2 regions of the Roseburia sp. AM23-20 genome follow, and region 2 is predicted to be linked to the other one. Evidence: predicted binding sites of a transcription regulator. Region 2 holds the regulator's gene; the other holds the start of a gene.

Region 1 (9,707 bases), on a different contig from region 2:
GGATCGGTCAGTGATGCCATCAATGTCTTTTTCTACGGCGAGCGCGTTGATGATCTTATTTTCATCTAAATGACGCGGCAGAGGACGGAAGAGTAATACGCCGTGAATATCGTCTGCCTCATTTACCTGTGCGATCGTATTTAAAACCATTTCCTCTGAGGCATCTTCCGGAAGCAGGAATTTTTTATAGGAAACGCCAAGAGTTTCACAGCGTTTAGTCGCACCGCGCTCGTAAGAAATATCATCTTCTCTTTCACCAATGCGGATGATGCCAAGTTTTGGTGTGATCTGGTGTGCGTTCAGTGTCTCTACTTTTTTACGGATCTCTTCATTTAAAGAAGCGGTAACTTCTTTTCCTGATAATAATTTAGCCATAGGTACCTCCATATAATAATGATGTTTTAATTCTGTTGATTCAGTTGATATCGTCACCAAATAGCGGATGAAAAAATATATGGTTTTCCGATTTAGCGGATCTTTGTGCAGACCAGATTGAAAATCTCATCTGCTTTCTTTTCGTATGTTTCACGCAGTTCATCAGCTTCCTTATTATAGGAAGCGGCAACTTCTTTGTCAGCCATGGATTTTGTGTTGATGTAGATGTTTAAGGATGCCCCCTGAAGAGCAGATTTTAGCAGCGTGGCGCCGACACCGGCATCGCTGATGGCAATTTTACTGCCCTTTTCGGCAAAGGTTTCAATCAGATCGATCGCCTCTGCGCAGGTCCGCATGATCTCAAGTGGAACTTCGCAGGCTCCCACTAAGGCGGCTTCCATTACTTCTGCCTTTTTTTCAATTTCTTCCGGTGTGCTTTTTGGCATGCCGTAGGCGGCACTTAACGGTTCAAAAGCTTTGGCGTCTTTTGCCACGAGATCTAAAAGCCGTGCTGTGATGTCGTCTGCTTTTTTCTTACATTGAATGATATCCTCTTCCACAGCGGCATAGGTCTTTTTTCCAACGGTAAGACTCCCGACCATATTTCCAAGAGCGATACCGATCGCGCCGGCGAGGGCAGCGGCACCTCCGCCTCCCGGAACCGGAGACTTGCCGGATAAAACGGTGATAAAATCTTTACAGGAATAATCTGTAAAGCATGAATTTGTCTGATGTTCCATGATATTCCTCCATTGCACATTATTCTCCATACCTGTACGGTATTTTTTAACCATTTTCATTCGATAAGTTACAGTGATTGCTTTATTCTAACATATTGTAATTTTAAATGAAATAGAAATCCTGTAACCCGGTACTTTCATACATTAAAAAATTAATGTATGAAATCAACGGAAACAGTTGTCTTTTTACCGGTTTTTGTTAAAATATTAGTAGAGTTACCTGGGATAAAGCAATAGCACCTGTGTTATTGATGTACACATGAGGAAAAGGTTATGAAAAATAATAAATGGTATGTGATCAGCACGTTTGTACTTGGATGTATAGTGATAAATTTTGCCGGCAGGATTTTGTCTGACAGGCTGCAGCTGCCGTTGTGGCTTGATTCTTTTGGAACAGTAACGGCGGCGTATGTGCTGGGACCTTTCTGTGCAGCTATGGTCGGGATGACGGTAAATCTTACCTATGGGATTTTATATTCCTGGACAAATATGTTTTACGCAGTGGTCAGTGCCATGGTCGGCATAACGACCGGCATATGTGTGAAAAAAGGATTTTTAAAAAATCTTTATGGAGTACTTTCAACAAGTTTTTTAGTAGCGGTTTTATCGGTGACACTTTCTGTCCCGTTTAACTATCTGTATTGTGATGGTTCTACGCAGAATATCTGGGGAGACGGTGTTATTGAGTCTATGGAAAAAGTTGGATTCAACAGCTTTTTCAGTCACTGTATGGGACAGTTTTATCTTGATTTTCTTGATAAGGTTATAACGATCGTCTTAGTATTTTCTCTTATAAAATTGGTTCAGAAAAAAATTGTATCTAAAAGACAGCATACTTTGCTCATGATGTTTCTTTGTATATTGGTGCTTGGCATGATCCGGGGAGAGACAGTAACGGCAAAAACAGTTACAGAACAGGAAGATTACAGTAGTTATCTTCAGACTGTTTATGGCAGGGAAAATGGAATACCGGGTGGATGTGCCAATGATATTGTGCAGACGAAGGATGGCGTTTTATGGATTGGAACATATGGCGGGCTGTACCGGTATAATGGCACAAAATTTCAATGGATCAATGAATATGAATCGATAAAAACCGTGAACTGCCTGTATACGGATGAGGAAGGCAGACTGTGGGTTGGAACGAATGACAGCGGACTTTCCATCTTTATCAATGATACGGTTGCAAATGTTATTACTGAAAAACAGGGACTTGCATCGGATTCGGTGCGCTGTATTACACAGTGCGCAGATGGAAATTATTATGTTGGAACAGCCGGGGCACTTTCCATTGTTACATTAGCAGGTGGATTAAATGTGAAAAAGACGATGGAAGATATTGTGTATGTAAAAAGTATGGATGCAGATGCAAATGGAACAGTTGCAGCGGTAACCGATGATGGAAAACTGTATTTTATCCGGCAGGGAAAGATCATGGATATTGTGGAGCCATCCGAGGGAGCTGATTTTTCCTGCTGTAAGTTTGATGAAAACGGACTTTTGTATGCCGGAACTTCACAGAATGAGATACTTTGCTATGGCTGTGATACGGGAGAGTGGAAATACAGGGAAACGAAAGGCTGTGAAGAATTATCAAATATAAAGTCACTGTATTTTTTAGATAACGGAGCCATGTTTGTCTGTGCCGATAACGGAGTGGGATATTTTGTAGAACAGACAGATTTTAAAATGATAAATACAGATACATTCAACAGTTCGATTGATCATATGCTGATGGATTATCAGGGAAATCTCTGGTTTACATCGTCAAGGCTTGGCGTTCTTCGTTTATGTAAGTCGGTATTTACATCATTGCAGACAGGAGCTATCCAGGAAAATCAAGTTGTCAATTCAGTTACGAAATGGCAGAACAGGTTTTATATAGGAACGGACAGCGGATTAGAGGTAATGGATGAAGAGACCGGAGAAGAATATACGGATGATGTTACGGAAACCTTAGCTGGCACAAGAATACGATGTATTCGGACAGACAGCTGTGGAAACTTGTGGATCTGCACAACGGGAAAGGGCATTTATGAGATTACAGCAAAAGGAGAGACTTTTGTCTATGATAATGCCAGTGGGGCAAATGGTAATAAATACCGTACCGTCGAAGAACTAAAAAACGGGACGATACTTGCGGCAGGAGATGCGGGACTTACATTTATCCGGGATGGGGAGATTACAAAAGTGACCGGTGAATCAGATGGACTTACGGTACCGAAGATTCTTTGTGTATTAGAACAGGAAGACGGAACCATATTTGCCGGCACGGATGGAAATGGAATCGCGGTGATAAAAAATGGAAAAGTGAATGATGTTTACAACAAAGAGGATGGATTAAGCTCAGAGGTGATTCTCCGTATGGTGAAAAATGAGGATGGAGGTGTATTTATTGTAACAAGTAATGGAATCTGTTACATGGATACGGAAGGAAAAATCAGGAGTCTTGATAAATTTCCTTATTATAATAATTATGATATTGTGGAGGGAATCGACCATACTTTGTTTATACCAGGGTCAGCGGGGATCTATGTTGTGGATAAAGAGGAGCTTTTGTCCGGGAGGAAATTAGAGTATAAACTGTTAAACAGTGATGCCGGGCTTAACTGGGCGCTGACACCAAATGCATGGAATTATGTAGATGAAGATATGAATTTCTATTTTTCCACAGATACGGGAGTGATTTGTATGAATCTTAAAAATTATGAGGTTTCTGTCCGTTCCTACCGTATGCAGATGAAATCCGTAAAAATAGATGATGTATCGCATTTTGTCAGACGTGGAGAGGTGATCTATCTGGAAAGGGGAGCAGAAAAGCTTGAGATATTTCCGGAAATTATCAATTATTCCGTGAATATCCCTTATGTAAGTGTTTACTTAGAGGGGTATGACAGTGAGCCGCAGGTGATGTCCCAAAGTGAGATGTCCAGAGTGATTTATACAAATCTTCCGGTAGGAACCTATAAATTTCATATTGCGGTGCTGGATCATAAGGGACAGAATCCGGTAGTGGAAAGTGTGTATACCATTGAAAAAAAGGCAGAGATCTACGATCACTGGTGGTTTGTGGTTTATATAGTGGCAGTGTTTACGTTAGCAGTAGCTTATCTGACCTGGATGATTTTTCATACACAGGTGCAGAGAGTGATCAATCTTCAGAAAAAGGAGATTGAACTGGTAAAAAAGCAGCTGGAAATGGGGAATGAGACGGTACTTACGATTGCTAAGACGGTAGACGCTAAAGATGTAAGGACGAGTCAGCATTCTGAGCGTGTGGCAGAATATTCCGTACTGATCGCAAAAGAACTTGGGTTTGATGAGAAAAGCTGTGAGGATCTGAAAAGGGCAGCGCTTTTACATGATATCGGAAAAATCGGTATTCCCGACCGGATTTTAAATAAGCCGGGAAAATTAACGGACGAGGAATATGGAATTATGAAATCGCATGTGACGAAAGGTGCGGAAATCTTAAAGAGTTTCACAATCGTAGACCATGTGGAAGAGGGGGCCTTATATCATCATGAAAGATATGATGGAAAAGGATATGTGCACGGGTTAAAAGGAGAAGAAATCCCGATCAATGCCAGAATTATCGGAATTGCAGATACATTTGATGCAATGACGGTGAATCGCGTTTACCGGAAACAGTTGGATATGACCTATGTGATACAGGAACTGAAAAATGGAAGGGGAACGCAGTTTGATCCAGGACTTGTCGATGTTATGTTAGGACTGATTGACAATGGAAAGATTGACATATGCAGTCTGTACAAAGAACATGCACATGCAGATCATAGCAGGGAAAAAGAGGAGGAGTAAGGTGAAAAAAGTATATCTTGTGACATTGTGCACCTGTCTGGTTGTGATTGCTTTTGTGTCGGCATCTGTATACTTTCTGAGAGACGAAGAAAAAGAGATCACTGTTGGTTTTGTGTATGTTGGAGATGCGAGTACCGCATATACCAGCAATTTTATTGATGCGCAGGAGGCAATCCAGACAAAATACGGGGATCAGGTAAAAGTCATTGCACTCAATAATGTTGCGGAGGGAACGGAATCAGAGTACTTACAGCAGCTTGTGGATGCCGGGTGTGACCTGATTTTTACGACCAGTTATAATTATGGAACCGTTACGAAGGAGTTTGCAGAAAAATATCCCGGGATCGAGTTTTGTATGGCAACATGTGCGAATGCAAATGAAGAGCCCCTCTTAAAAAATTATCATACATTCATGGGGAAAATTTATCAGGGAAGGTATACGGCGGGAGTGGCAGCCGGGATGAAAATGAAAGAACTGATAAAAGAAGGCGTGATTACGGAGCAACAGGCAAAGATCGGATATGTTGCAGCCTATCCTTATGCGGAGGTGATCTCCGGATATACGGCATTTTTGCTCGGAGTGAGATCGGTTGTACCGGAAGCGGTGATGACAGTGCGTTATACCAATAAATGGAATGATTACCGGACGGAAAAACAGTATGCCAAAGACCTGATTGATGAGGGCTGTGTGATCATATCACAGCATTCGGATACTGCAGGTCCCGCTACCGCGTGTGAGGAAACTGCTGTGGGAACTCCAGTTTATCTGGTAAGTTATAACCAGAGTATGGAAGATGTGGCGCCGACCACTTATCTTACCGGATGCAAGATCAACTGGGAACCCTATATGATGGGAGCTGTGGATGCAGTTTTAAACGACCGTGTGATTGAGAAAAGTATCAAAGGAACGGTCAATGGAAATGATATTGGTGCCGGTTTTGAAGAAGACTGGGTGCAGATGTTAGAATTAAATGAAATCACGGCTGCTGATGGCACAGCGGAAAAAATGCAGGAAGTGATCCGGCAGTTTGAGCAGGGGAAACTGGATGTGTTCCGGGGAGATTATGTCGGGGCAGATCCGGATGACCCGGACGATACTTATGATCTGAATCAGGGATATACGGAGAATGAGTTTGCGTCTGCACCTTCGTTTCATTATGTGCTGAAAGATGTGATCCGGATAGAAGAATAGGGGATTGTGAGGGAAAAAGTCCTGCGGATGCAGAGCATATCGTATTCGTAGGACAGTTTATATTTTTTTTATAAAATAATTAGCACTCACCTCTTGACAGTGCTAACAATCGGGTGTATAACACAAATTGTAAACGGAAAACAGATATAAATTAAGAAAGAAAACTCATGATGGTCTGCCATCATTTGATATAGATGTCCAGTTTGGACCACAATAGAATAAGAGGGAGGAAGATATATGAACATTCAGAAATTTACACAGAAGTCCGTAGAAGCGATCAATGATTGTGAAAAACTTGCATATGAATATGGCAATCAGGAAATCGAGCAGGAACATCTGCTTGTTGCATTGCTGCAGCAGGAAGACGGACTGATTTTAAAACTGATAGAAAAAATGGAAATCCAGAAAGAGCATTTTCTGGATAACGCAAAGAAACATCTTGCTGCAAGGGTAAAGGTATCCGGCGGTCAGGTCTATGTCGGTCAGGATTTAAATAAGGTGCTGATCCATGCAGAGGACGAGGCAAAGCAGATGGGAGACGAATATGTTTCCGTGGAGCATCTTTTTCTTGCATTGTTAAAATACCCGAACAAGGCAATGAAGGAGATCTTCAAAGAGTACGGAATCACGAGAGAGCGGTTTTTACAGGCACTCTCAACGGTGCGCGGCAATCAGCGTGTTGTTTCGGACAATCCGGAAGCTACTTATGATACTCTTGAAAAATACGGTTACGATATGGTAGCGCGTGCGAAAGAGCAGAAACTTGATCCTGTTATCGGACGTGATGATGAGATCCGGAATGTAGTCCGTATCCTTTCACGTAAGACAAAAAATAATCCGGTGCTGATTGGTGAACCTGGTGTAGGTAAGACCGCAGTGGTAGAAGGACTTGCACAGCGTATCGTAAAAGGTGATGTGCCGGAAGGCTTGAAAGATAAAAAATTATTTGCACTGGATATGGGTGCCCTGGTCGCAGGTGCGAAGTATCGTGGTGAATTTGAGGAGCGTTTGAAAGCGGTTCTTGATGATATCAAAAATTCTGACGGACAGATCATCCTGTTTATCGATGAGCTGCACACGATCGTCGGAGCCGGAAAAACGGACGGCGCAATGGATGCCGGACAGCTGTTAAAACCTATGCTTGCGCGTGGTGAACTGCATTGTATCGGTGCAACGACACTTGATGAATACCGTGAATATATCGAAAAAGATGCAGCGTTAGAGCGAAGATTCCAGCCGGTTATGGTGGATGAGCCGACGGTTGAGGATACGATTTCCATTCTGCGTGGTTTAAAGGAGCGCTACGAAGTGTTCCACGGTGTAAAGATCACAGACTCTGCGTTAGTATCGGCAGCAGTGCTCTCAAACCGTTATATTTCCGACCGTTTCCTGCCGGATAAAGCGATCGACCTTGTGGATGAGGCATGTGCCCTGATCAAGACAGAACTTGATTCCATGCCGACAGAACTTGATGAATTAAACCGTCGTGTCATGCAGCTTGAGATTGAGGAAACCGCATTAAAGAAAGAAACAGACAGGTTAAGCCAGGAGCGTCTCGCTGACCTGCAGAAAGAATTGGCAGAACTGCGCGATACGTTTAATACGAAAAAAGCGCAGTGGGAAAATGAAAAGAAATCGGTAGAAAAAGTCCAGAAACTGCGTGAGGAGATCGAGACAGTCAAAAATGAGATCAAGACCGCACAGCAGAATTATGATCTGGAAAAAGCAGCAGAATTGCAGTATGGCAAATTACCGCAGTTAGAAAAACAGTTGGAAGCCGAAGAAGAGGAAGTAAAGAACCGTGATCTTTCCCTGGTACATGAAAATGTCAGCGAGGAGGAGATTGCACGTATTATTTCCCGCTGGACCGGTATCCCGGTTGCAAAACTGACGGAGAGTGAGAGAAACAAGACACTTCATCTCGATGAGGAACTACACAAACGTGTCATCGGACAGGACGAGGGTGTCACTAAGGTTACAGAAGCGATCATCCGTTCCAAAGCAGGTATCAAAGATCCGACAAAGCCGATCGGTTCGTTCCTGTTCTTAGGACCTACCGGTGTTGGTAAGACGGAGCTCGCAAAGGCACTTGCGGCAAGCCTGTTTGATGACGAGTCTAACATGGTGCGTCTTGATATGAGTGAGTATATGGAGAAATATTCCGTCTCCCGTTTAATCGGAGCGCCTCCAGGATATGTCGGATACGATGAGGGCGGTCAGCTCACCGAGGCAGTCCGCAGAAAACCATATTCTGTTGTACTGTTTGATGAGGTGGAAAAAGCACATCCGGATGTATTCAATGTGCTGTTACAGGTACTTGATGACGGACGTATCACAGATTCGCAGGGCAGAACCGTTGACTTTAAGAATACGATCATTATTATGACGTCAAACCTTGGTTCGGCGCATCTGCTCGAAGGAATTGATGACAACGGAGATATCAATCCGGAGTGTGAAGAGGCAGTCATGAATGAACTGAGAGGACATTTCCGTCCGGAATTTTTGAACCGTCTCGATGAGATCATCATGTTCAAGCCGCTCACAAAAGGCAATATCGGCAACATTATCAACCTTCTGATCACAGATCTCAACAAACGTCTCTCTGACCGTGAGATCACAGTAGAGCTGACAGATGCGGCAAAGCAGTATATCGTGGACAACGGATACGATCCGGTTTACGGTGCAAGACCGTTAAAGCGTTTCTTACAGAAACATGTGGAGACACTTTCTGCAAAACTGATTCTTGCAGATGAGGTAAGGGAAGGCGATACGATCCTGATTGACGTGGAAGGAGACCATCTGACTGCGCGCGTAAAGTGACAGATTGTGGATGGTAGCGAGAGAATCAGACAATGTGCCTGAAGAGATAATTGCATAGATACAAAATAGAAAAAGAAGGACTTTATCCCCAAAACGGATAGAGTCCTTTTTTCTTGTTTATTTGCTGTGTACTTTGCGCAGCAAAAGCGGTAACTCCACGATCAGCATGGCGATCCAGCCTGCAAGATAGGAATATGGAAGTGCCTCAATACCAAGATGCATTTTAAAGACGAGAGGTGCGGCGGCAAGCACGCGGATTCCCATATTTACAAAACTGCTGATAAGTGTGATCTTTAAATCGCCGATACCGCGGAAATACCCCTGGATCCCGTTTGTGACAGCCGGCAGTATATACATCAGGGAGATCAGATGCAGGTAGATGACACCGTGTCCGATGACTTCCTCATCTTTGATAAAGCAGAGCATAAATTCTCTTGCAAATAAAAAGCAAAGTGCAAATACAATAAGCCCGTATATAATTTCAAGAATCATACCGCAGCGGAATCCTTCCCGCATGCGGTCTTTTTTTCCGGCACCTTTATTCTGTGCCATCAGGGCAGTCATGGCATGCGCAATATTCTGTTCCGGTGTGTAGGCAAAGTCGTCAATTCTGTTTACGATCGCAAATGCGGCTGCAACCGAAACACCCATGGTGTTAACGATTGCCTGGATGCCGAGTTTTCCAAGCTGTACAGTTGCCTGCTGTAATGCGGATGTCCAGCCATAGGCGATCGTGCGCATTAAGAGCGAGCGGTCAA
Region 2 (9,707 bases):
CCGGATGGCCTGCAACAGCATTTTAATGCGCTGCTTTATTATCGTTCGTGGCTTTTATCGATCATAGATACGCTTATTACAGAACACAGGCTTTCGGTTCCGCTGTGGGACATGCATATCGGACTTGGCTCAGATGTGCTGACGACGCTTCATTATTATGTGATCGGTGATCCACTCAATCTTTTATCGGTGTTTGTGCCGGATGAAAAGTATATGGAACTTTTTTACAATGCGATGGTTCTGGTAAGGATTTATTTTGCCGGACTGGCATTTTCTGCATATTGCAGGTATCACGGACAGAAACCTTATTCTACGCTGCTTGGGGCAATGGTATATGATTTCTGCTTCTGGGTTATCATTGCGGTGCGTCATCCGTATTTTTTAAATCCGATGATTTATCTGCCGTTGATCCTGATTGGTGTGGATAAAATTTATAAAAAACAAAAGCCCTGGTTGTATATGGGTATGCTTGCGGTGGCAACAGTCAGCAGCTTTTATTTTACATACATGATCTGTGTCTTTGTTGTCATTTATGCACTGCTTCGTTACCTGATGCTGTTTGGAAAACCGGTTTTTAAGACGGTATGGTACTGGGTATGGCGTTTTGCGGCATACTCGTTTGTAACGCTGTCATCTGTTTCTATTATTCTGCTTCCGGTTGTTGCCATGACATTATCTACAGGAAGGGCAGGAGCACAGCATACGTTTTCATTGCTTTATCCGTTATCTTATTATCGGAAATTATTTTATGGATTCCTGATCGGAGGTTCCACTTACTGGAGTGAACTGGGATATACGGGAATCGTTCTTTTGGCAGTGTTGCTGCTTCTTCTTGGGCGAAGAAAAAACAGGGGACTGCGTGCCGGATTTGTACTTATGACGCTGTTACTGTTGTTCCCATTTGCGGGAAAAATGTTGAATGGTGGAAGTTATGTGGTAAACCGTTACATGTGGGCATACTCCATGCTTGTGTCTTTTATCGCGGTAAAAATGTATCCTCAGATGATGGAGATGCATTTTAAGAAAAAAATTGCACTGTTCTGGGCGGGAATCACCTATATCTGCCTGTGCTTGGAGGTGCTTGGAAAGCATCAGAAACAGTATGTATTAGTGGCATTATTATTATTTTCCATGCTGTTAGTCCTCATTGTCGGAACCGGGAAAAAGACGAAAGAAAAATTTGTTTTTAAAGCGGCATTGTTAGTGGTTGTGATGCTTGAACTGATCTATCAGGGCTGGGCAGAATATGCGCCACAGGCGGGTGGTTATGTGGAAGAATTTGCCACGCAGGGAGAGGCACTTTCCATGCTGACCACAGATGCGGCTGGAAGCCTTGTGAAAAATCATGCGAAAGATACGACATACCGCTATGAGTCCCTGCAGTCCGAGGAGTGGAAAAACACGGCGATGCAGCTTGGAATCAATGGTACTTCCTATTATTTCAGTCTTGCAAACCCGGATATTAACCAGTTTCAGCGGGAAATGTATATCAACCAGACAAGAGATTTCTGTTATTCCGGTTTTGATGCCCGTACAATGTTAGAAGTGCTGTCCGGGGTACGTTATTATGTAGTGCCATCCGGAAACAAAGGTCTACGTCCATATGGTTACAACGTCTGTATCAACCGTGGAACACTTGGCGCGGGGGGACAGTATGAAGTGAAATGCGATGCCTATGAGAATGATTCCGTACTGCCGGTTGGATTCGCAGGCAGTACAGTAATTCCACGGAGTATCTATGAAAAGCTGGATGTAACAAAAAAACAGCAGGCACTTTTACAGGGAATCATTGTGGAGGATGATAAGGTTCCGGCTGCATTAGCTCAGAAGGAAACCGGAATGGAATTTACAGATAAAGAGATTTCTTATGAGATTACGGATATGCATAACGTGGAACTGACAGACCACGGATTTACAGCGACAGAAAAGAAAGCGTCGGTCACACTTTCCTTTGAGGGGATGCCGGAGAGCGAAACATACTTTATATTAAAGGGACTTGGGTTTTCGGAGGAAGGAAAAACCTTAACACAGTCGAAGAGCCGTCTGCACATTGATGTGACCTGTGGAAAGATTACAAAGATGATTACATTCCTTACCAGAAAGAATAATTTTTACAGTGGTGTGGATGATTATCTGATCAATACCGGCTATCGTGATGAAAAAGCAGATGAAATTACACTGACATTTCATGAAAAGGGGACTTACCGGTTTGATGAGATGCAGATCGTATGTCAGCCGATGCAGCAGGTTGATAGTCTGGCAAAAAAACTGAAACAGAATGTTTTAAAAGGGGTCGTCATGGATACCAACCGGATATCCGGTACTCTTGAGACAGATCAGGAAGAATTGCTTTGTCTGACGATCCCATACAGCAGTGGATGGCAGGCGTATATTGATGGCAAGGAAGCAGATGTTTTAAAGGCAGATACGATGTATATGGCAGTTGATGTGCCGGAGGGAATACATCAGATCGAATTTTATTACTGTACACCGTATTTAAAAACGGGTGCTGTTTTGAGCGGTCTTGGAATCCTGTCGGTGATCGGGATTGCTGTTTTCAGATATAGAACGGGTGATAAGAGAAAAAAAGAACAGGGCAGGACGAAAGAAAGGATCTAAGATGTCTACGATATATCTATCGGAAAAAAATGAATACAGGGCACTTGATTTTCTGAAATTTGCAGCAGCATTTCTAGTTGTTGCCATTCACATTCCACCATTTGAAGAGGCTGCTCCGGTATTTTCACACGAATTTCAGCAGGTAATCTGCCGGATGGCAGTGCCGTTCTTTTTTGTATGTACCGGATATTTTATGGGAGAAAAAATAGCGGACAAAGGCAGGGTAAAAAAATATCTTTTCCATATTATAAAGATGTATGTATGGTGGAGTCTGTTATATCTGATCCCGATCATTGACCGGTTCTGGGAGAAAAAAAGAAGTGCTGCCGGAAATTTGTCAGAACTGGCGAGAAGATTTTTTCTGATCGGTTCTTATATACAGCTATGGTATCTTCTTGCAACGGTTGTGGCGGTACTGTTATTGTATCTTCTTGCAACGCACTTTCAATGGAGTGTAAAAAGCATTGTAGTGGCTGCCGTACTATTATATCTGGCTGGAGTCTGCCATAACACTTATCATCATGCTTTTGATGATCTTTCGCCGGCTGCAAATGAGATCAGATGGTATCTTTCTGTATTTGCTACCGCAAGAAATGGCCTGTTTTTTGGATTCCCGTTTGTGACGACGGGATATTTGTTCCGGGTAAAGGCAGACCGGATCAGAAAAAATGATTATGGATGGCATACGATAGTTTTTCTGGCACTCATGATGTTAGAAGAGTGGATCGTCACTCAGAAAATTGGCGAATCATCCCATGATATGTATCTAATGACACCTCTTGTCACGGCAAATCTTTTTCTGGCAGCCGCTTTTTGTCCGGTAAGCGATAAGCGGGGGGCAATGGCAAAGATTATGCGTGAACTCTCGACTGAGATTTTTCTTTTGCACATGCTGGTATATTTCTGGTACAAAAAGATCATGGAGAGTATGGGACTGGATGCAGGAAATCATCTGGTGCGTTATCTGGTGGTTGTTAGTGGCAGTGTTCTGATCGGATTGATCCTCATATATATAGGAAGAAAAAGGAATAAAACCGTAAAATTATAAAAAAAATATAAAACCGCAGAAATTATAAAAATTAGTGTTGACAAAAGAATATGATGGTGCTATTTTAAGTACATAGATGTTAGCACTCCACAATAACGAGTGCTAACAGATATAAAAAGTAACTGGGAACTAAGGCAGATGCCAGATTCTTACAGAGAGTTACAGAGTATGGAGATGGAGAAGAGAATGGACGAGGAATTCGAGTTAGACGAACGAAAAACGAAAATTCTTGATGCAATCATCCGCAACTATTTAGAGACAGGCGAACCGGTTGGATCACGAACGATATCCAAGTATACCGATTTGAATTTAAGCTCTGCAACGATCCGTAATGAGATGGCAGATCTGGAAGAACTTGGATACATTTTACAGCCGCATACTTCAGCCGGCAGGATTCCTTCTGACAAAGGATACCGCTTTTATGTGGATCATCTGATGGAAGAGAAAAAACGTGAGGTCGATGAGATGAAGAGTTTCGTCATCGAACACACGGAGAAGATGGATCAGGTGTTGCAGCAAGTGGCAAAGATACTGGCGAACAATACCAATTATGCAACGATGGTAACAGCACCGACGTTCCATAAGAATAAAGTAAAGTTCATCCAGTTATCCAATATGAATGAAGAACAGATCTTAGCAACGATCGTTACCGAAGGTAATCTGGTCAAGAATAAAATTATTCCGGTCAGTGAACCAATCGATAATGAGACGATGTTAAAACTGAATTTCCTGTTAAATGCGAATTTAAATGGTCTTGCATTGCAGGAGATCAATCTTGGAACCATTGCAAAGCTGAAAGAGCAGGCAGGCATTCACAGTGATATCATCAGTGATGTGCTTGATACCGTGGCAGAGACGATGGGACAGGATGAGGACATCCGCATTTATACAAGCGGAACAACCAACTTCTTTAAATATCCGGAGTTAAGTGATTCGGAGAAAGCGAGTGAGCTGATCTCCACATTTGAGGAGAAACAGCAGTTAGCGAGCCTTGTAACTGAAAACCTGTTAGATGATGATAATACAGGGATTCAGGTTTATATAGGAAATGAAAGCCCGATACAGACCATGAAGGACTGCAGTGTTGTGACAGCAACTTATGAATTGGGCGAAGGCGTTCGTGGAACGATAGGAATTGTCGGACCGAAGCGAATGGATTATGAGAAAGTAATGGATAACCTGAAAACCTTGAAAAATTCCTTAGATGGAATTTTAAACAAGGATAAGGAACAGACATAGAAAGGTGGTTCATAGATGTCAGAGATGAATGAAGAGGTATTAGACGAAGCAATGGAGAATTCCACAGAGGAAAATGCTTCTGAAACCCAGACGGATGAAAATGTGACATCCACGGAAGAGACAACTGAGACAGCAGATACGGAAGAAGCAGAAAATGCTGATACGGATTCTGAAGATTCAGATAAAAAGAAATCTTTTTTCAAAAAGAAAAAAGATAAAAAGGATGAGCAGATCGAAGAGCTTACTGACAAAGTCAAAAGACAGATGGCAGAGTTCGATAATTTTCGTAAGCGTACAGAAAAGGAAAAATCACAGATGTACGATATGGGAGCCAAAACGATCGTAGAAAAGATCCTGCCGGTAATTGATAACTTCGAGCGTGGTCTTGCAGCTGTTCCGGAAGAAAGCAAAGAAGATGCTTTTGTTGTCGGAATGGATAAGATCTACCGCCAGATGCTTACCGTATTAGAGGAAGCAGGTGTAACACCGATCGAAGCAGTCGGTGCAGAATTTGATCCGAATTTCCACAACGCAGTAATGCATGTGGAGGATGAAACCTTAGGAGAAAATGTAGTAGCAGAAGAACTCCAGAAGGGATATATGTACAGAGATACTGTAGTAAGACACAGTATGGTAAAAGTAGCAAACTAAGTATTTCATAGATATTAGATGAGGAGGAAATCATTATGAGTAAAATCATTGGTATTGACTTAGGTACAACAAACAGTTGTGTAGCTGTTATGGAAGGTGGAAAACCTACCGTTATCGCAAATCAGGAAGGTGCAAGAACAACACCATCTATCGTTGCATTCACAAAAACAGGCGAGAGATTAGTAGGTGAGCCTGCAAAACGTCAGGCTGTTACAAACGCAGAAAAGACCATATCTTCTATCAAGAGACATATGGGTACTGATTATAAAGTAGCAATTGATGATAAACAGTATTCTCCACAGCAGATTTCTGCAATGATCTTACAGAAATTAAAAGCTGATGCAGAAGGATACTTAGGAGAAAAAGTAACAGAGGCTGTTATCACAGTTCCGGCTTACTTCAACGATGCCCAGCGTCAGGCAACCAAAGATGCAGGTAAGATCGCAGGTCTTGATGTAAAACGTATCATCAACGAGCCGACAGCAGCAGCTTTAGCTTATGGTCTTGACAATGAGAAAGAGCAGAAGATCATGGTATACGACCTTGGTGGTGGTACATTTGATGTTTCTATCATTGAGATTGGCGATGGTGTTATCGAAGTATTATCTACAAACGGTGATACACATCTTGGTGGTGATGATTTTGATAACAGAATCACACAGTGGATGATCGATGAGTTCAAGAAAGCAGAAGGTGTTGATCTTTCTACTGATAAGATGGCTCTTCAGAGATTAAAAGAAGCTGCTGAGAAAGCAAAGAAAGAGCTTTCTTCTGCAACAACCACAAATATCAACCTTCCGTTCATCACAGCAACTGCTGAGGGACCGAAACACTTTGATATGAACTTAACCAGAGCAAAATTCGACGAACTGACACATGATCTCGTTGAAAAAACAGCTATTCCGGTTCAGAACGCCATGAGAGATGCAGGACTTACCAATGCTGATCTTGGTCAGGTATTATTAGTTGGTGGTTCTACACGTATCCCGGCTGTTCAGGATAAAGTAAAACAGTTGACAGGCAAAGAGCCAAGTAAGACATTGAACCCGGATGAGTGTGTTGCCATCGGTGCATCTATCCAGGGTGGTAAACTTGCAGGAGATGCAGGTGCAGGTGAGATCTTACTTCTGGATGTAACACCACTTTCACTTTCCATCGAGACAATGGGTGGTATCGCAACAAGACTGATCGAGAGAAATACAACAATTCCTACAAAGAAGAGCCAGATCTTCTCAACAGCAGCAGATAACCAGACAGCAGTAGATATCAACGTTGTACAGGGTGAGAGACAGTTTGCAAGAGATAACAAATCCCTTGGACAGTTCCGTCTGGATGGTATCCCGCCAGCACGTCGTGGTGTTCCGCAGATCGAAGTTACATTTGATATCGATGCAAACGGTATCGTAAATGTATCTGCAAAAGATTTAGGAACTGGAAAAGAACAGCATATTACGATCACAGCAGGTTCTAACATGTCTGATGATGAGATCGATAAGGCAGTAAAAGAAGCTGCAGAGTTCGAAGCACAGGATAAGAAGAGAAAAGAAGCAATCGATGCAAGAAACGATGCTGATTCCTTCGTATTCCAGACACAGCAGGCATTAGATCAGGTTGGGGCAAACCTTGATCCGGCTGATAAATCTGCAGTAGAAGCTGATATGAATGCAGTAAAATCATTCTTAGATGCACATCAGAATCCGGAAGAAATGACAGAAGCTGATGTAACAGAGCTGAAATCCCTTCAGGAAAAACTGACAGAGAGTGCACAGAAGGTATTTGCAAAGATGTATGAGCAGACACAGGCAGCACAGGGAGCAGCTGGTGCAGGTCCTGATATGAGCGGCATGGGCGGTAACGCACAGGCAGGTGCATCTTCCGCAGATGATGATGTCGTAGACGCAGACTTCAAAGAAGTTTAATCATCAGAAATAATAAAAATACAACGGGGTTTCCGGGGGTTTTCCCGGAAACCCTGTATGCAGTTTGAGAGAGGAAAACGTTATGGCAGATAAGAGAGATTATTATGAAGTCTTAGGCGTGAGTAAAACGGCAACAGATGCTGAGATCAAGAAAGCGTTCCGTGTACTTGCCAAAAAGTATCATCCGGATATGAATCCCGGAGATAAGGAAGCGGAGGCAAAGTTTAAAGAGGCGCAGGAAGCATATGCAGTGCTCAGTGATGCAGAGAAGAGAAAACAGTATGATCAGTTTGGGCATGCGGCATTTGATGGCAGTGCCGGTGGAGCAGGCGGATTTGATTTTTCCGGTATGGATATGGGAGATATCTTTGGGGATATTTTCGGAGATTTCTTCGGCGGTGGATCAAGGAGACGTGGCAATGATGGACCGATGAAAGGTCAGAATCTGCGTACCAGCGTCCGCATTACATTTGAGGAAGCTGTATTTGGCTGTGAGAAAGAGATCGAGATGGTCTTAAAGGATGAGTGCCAGAAATGCCATGGTACAGGTGCAAAACCGGGAACAACACCGGAGACCTGTACAAAATGCGGTGGTAAAGGTAAAGTGGTATTTACCCAGCAGTCTTTCTTTGGGACAGTACAGAATGTACAGACCTGTCCGGACTGTGGCGGCTCCGGAAAGATGATCAAGGATAAATGTCCTGATTGCCGTGGAACAGGATACATTTCAAGTAAAAAGAAAATTCAGGTATCGATTCCTGCCGGAATTGACAATGGACAGAGTGTCAGAATCCGTGAAAAAGGTGAACCTGGCATCAATGGCGGACCGCGTGGAGATCTGTTAGTAGAGGTAGTAGTATCTCGTCATCCGATCTTCCAGCGCCAGGATATGAATATCTATTCTACGGTACCGATTTCCTTTGCACAGGCGGCATTAGGCGGAGAGGTTCGCATTAATACGGTGGATGGTGATGTTTTATACGAAGTGAAAGCAGGTACTCAGACAGATACGAGAATACGTCTGAAAGGAAAAGGTGTGCCTTCTCTTCGTAATAAAGCTGTGCGTGGTGATCATTACGTAACTTTGGTGGTACAGGTTCCGACATCTTTAAATGCAGAAGCAAAAGAGGCACTGCGTAAATTTGATGAGGCGACAGGTAATACTTTAAACAAGTCGGCAGAGAGCGCAGGAACAGCAGAAAAGCCGAAAAAGAAAAAGGGATTCATGGATAAGATCAAAGAATCCTTAGATGATATCTAAAAATAGGGCAGATAACAGAAAAATGAAAGAAAACGAAATTTTTGAAAAAGCACCGGTATCTAAGGCTTATTTTACAATGGCACTTCCGGTAGTGCTCAGCATGGTGGTATCGCTGATCTATAATATGGTGGATACTTATTTTATTGCAGGGACAGGAAATACTGATCTTGTGGCGGGTGTATCACTTGGAGCACCGGTTTTTACGCTGATGATCGCACTGGGAGATATCTTTGGACTTGGAGGAAGCTCTGTTATTTCAAGAATGTTTGGGAAAAAACAGGATGACGACGGAAGAAGGATGAGCGTATTCTGTTTTTATGCTGCAATTTTATGTGGTATTCTGGTGATTATCATAATGCTGGCTTTTCGCATGCCAATTCTCCATATGCTTGGAGCAGATGAAGATACATTGTGTTATGCGTCTGCATATTATACGGGTATTGTGATTGGAGCACCGTTTATTATTTTATCCTTTACACCATCAAACCTGCTCCGTACGGAAGGCTTTGCGAAGGCGTCTATGGTAGGAACGATATTGGGTGCAGTTGTGAATATGGTGTTAGACCCGGTATTTATTTCTCTGCTTGGATTTGGGGCAGCAGGAGCTGCAATCGCAACGGTCATCGGATATATATGTGCAGATCTTTATTTTCTGTGGTTTTTACTGAAACGAAGCCAGAAATTGTCTGTAAACCCTGTGGGATTTCATATTTCGGCTGATGAACTGAAGCCGATTTTTGCCATCGGAATCCCTGCATCGATCACAAATCTGATGCAGAGTTTTGGAATGGCACTGACAAACCGTTTTTTACTGCCTTACGGCAATGAAAAAGTGGCTGCAATGGGAATCGTTATGAAAGTAAATATGATCGCTGTGCTGGTATTAGTTGGATTTGCATTTGGTGCGCAGCCGCTCATTGGGTACAATTATGGAGCAGATAATAAGAAACGGTTAAAAGAAATTCTGGCA

What was found. Region 2 encodes HrcA, which represses chaperone genes, less so after heat shock. Its sites were predicted from a motif close to TGTTAGCACTCNNNNNNNNNGAGTGCTAACA; they were not measured.
Region 1: a site for HrcA is predicted at 6,207-6,237, ahead of clpB (ATP-dependent chaperone ClpB). Genes of this name have one in related genera too.

What each region holds. Positions count from the first base shown of each region.
Region 1 covers NZ_QRHS01000006.1:138,768-148,474, reverse strand. The annotation lists gene DW650_RS07265 (bifunctional 5,10-methylenetetrahydrofolate dehydrogenase/5,10-methenyltetrahydrofolate cyclohydrolase) at 1-375, opposite strand, end outside; gene DW650_RS07260 (cyclodeaminase/cyclohydrolase family protein) at 468-1,115, opposite strand; gene DW650_RS07255 (HD domain-containing phosphohydrolase) at 1,389-4,937, shown strand; gene DW650_RS07250 (BMP family ABC transporter substrate-binding protein) at 4,939-6,129, shown strand; gene clpB (ATP-dependent chaperone ClpB) at 6,367-8,949, shown strand; gene DW650_RS07240 (MATE family efflux transporter) at 9,067-9,707, opposite strand, start outside.
Region 2 covers NZ_QRHS01000003.1:48,028-57,734, reverse strand. The annotation lists gene DW650_RS04395 (YfhO family protein) at 1-2,619, shown strand, start outside; gene DW650_RS04390 (acyltransferase family protein) at 2,621-3,667, shown strand; gene hrcA (heat-inducible transcriptional repressor HrcA) at 3,806-4,906, shown strand; gene grpE (nucleotide exchange factor GrpE) at 4,922-5,557, shown strand; gene dnaK (molecular chaperone DnaK) at 5,593-7,476, shown strand; gene dnaJ (molecular chaperone DnaJ) at 7,559-8,737, shown strand; gene DW650_RS04365 (MATE family efflux transporter) at 8,760-9,707, shown strand, end outside.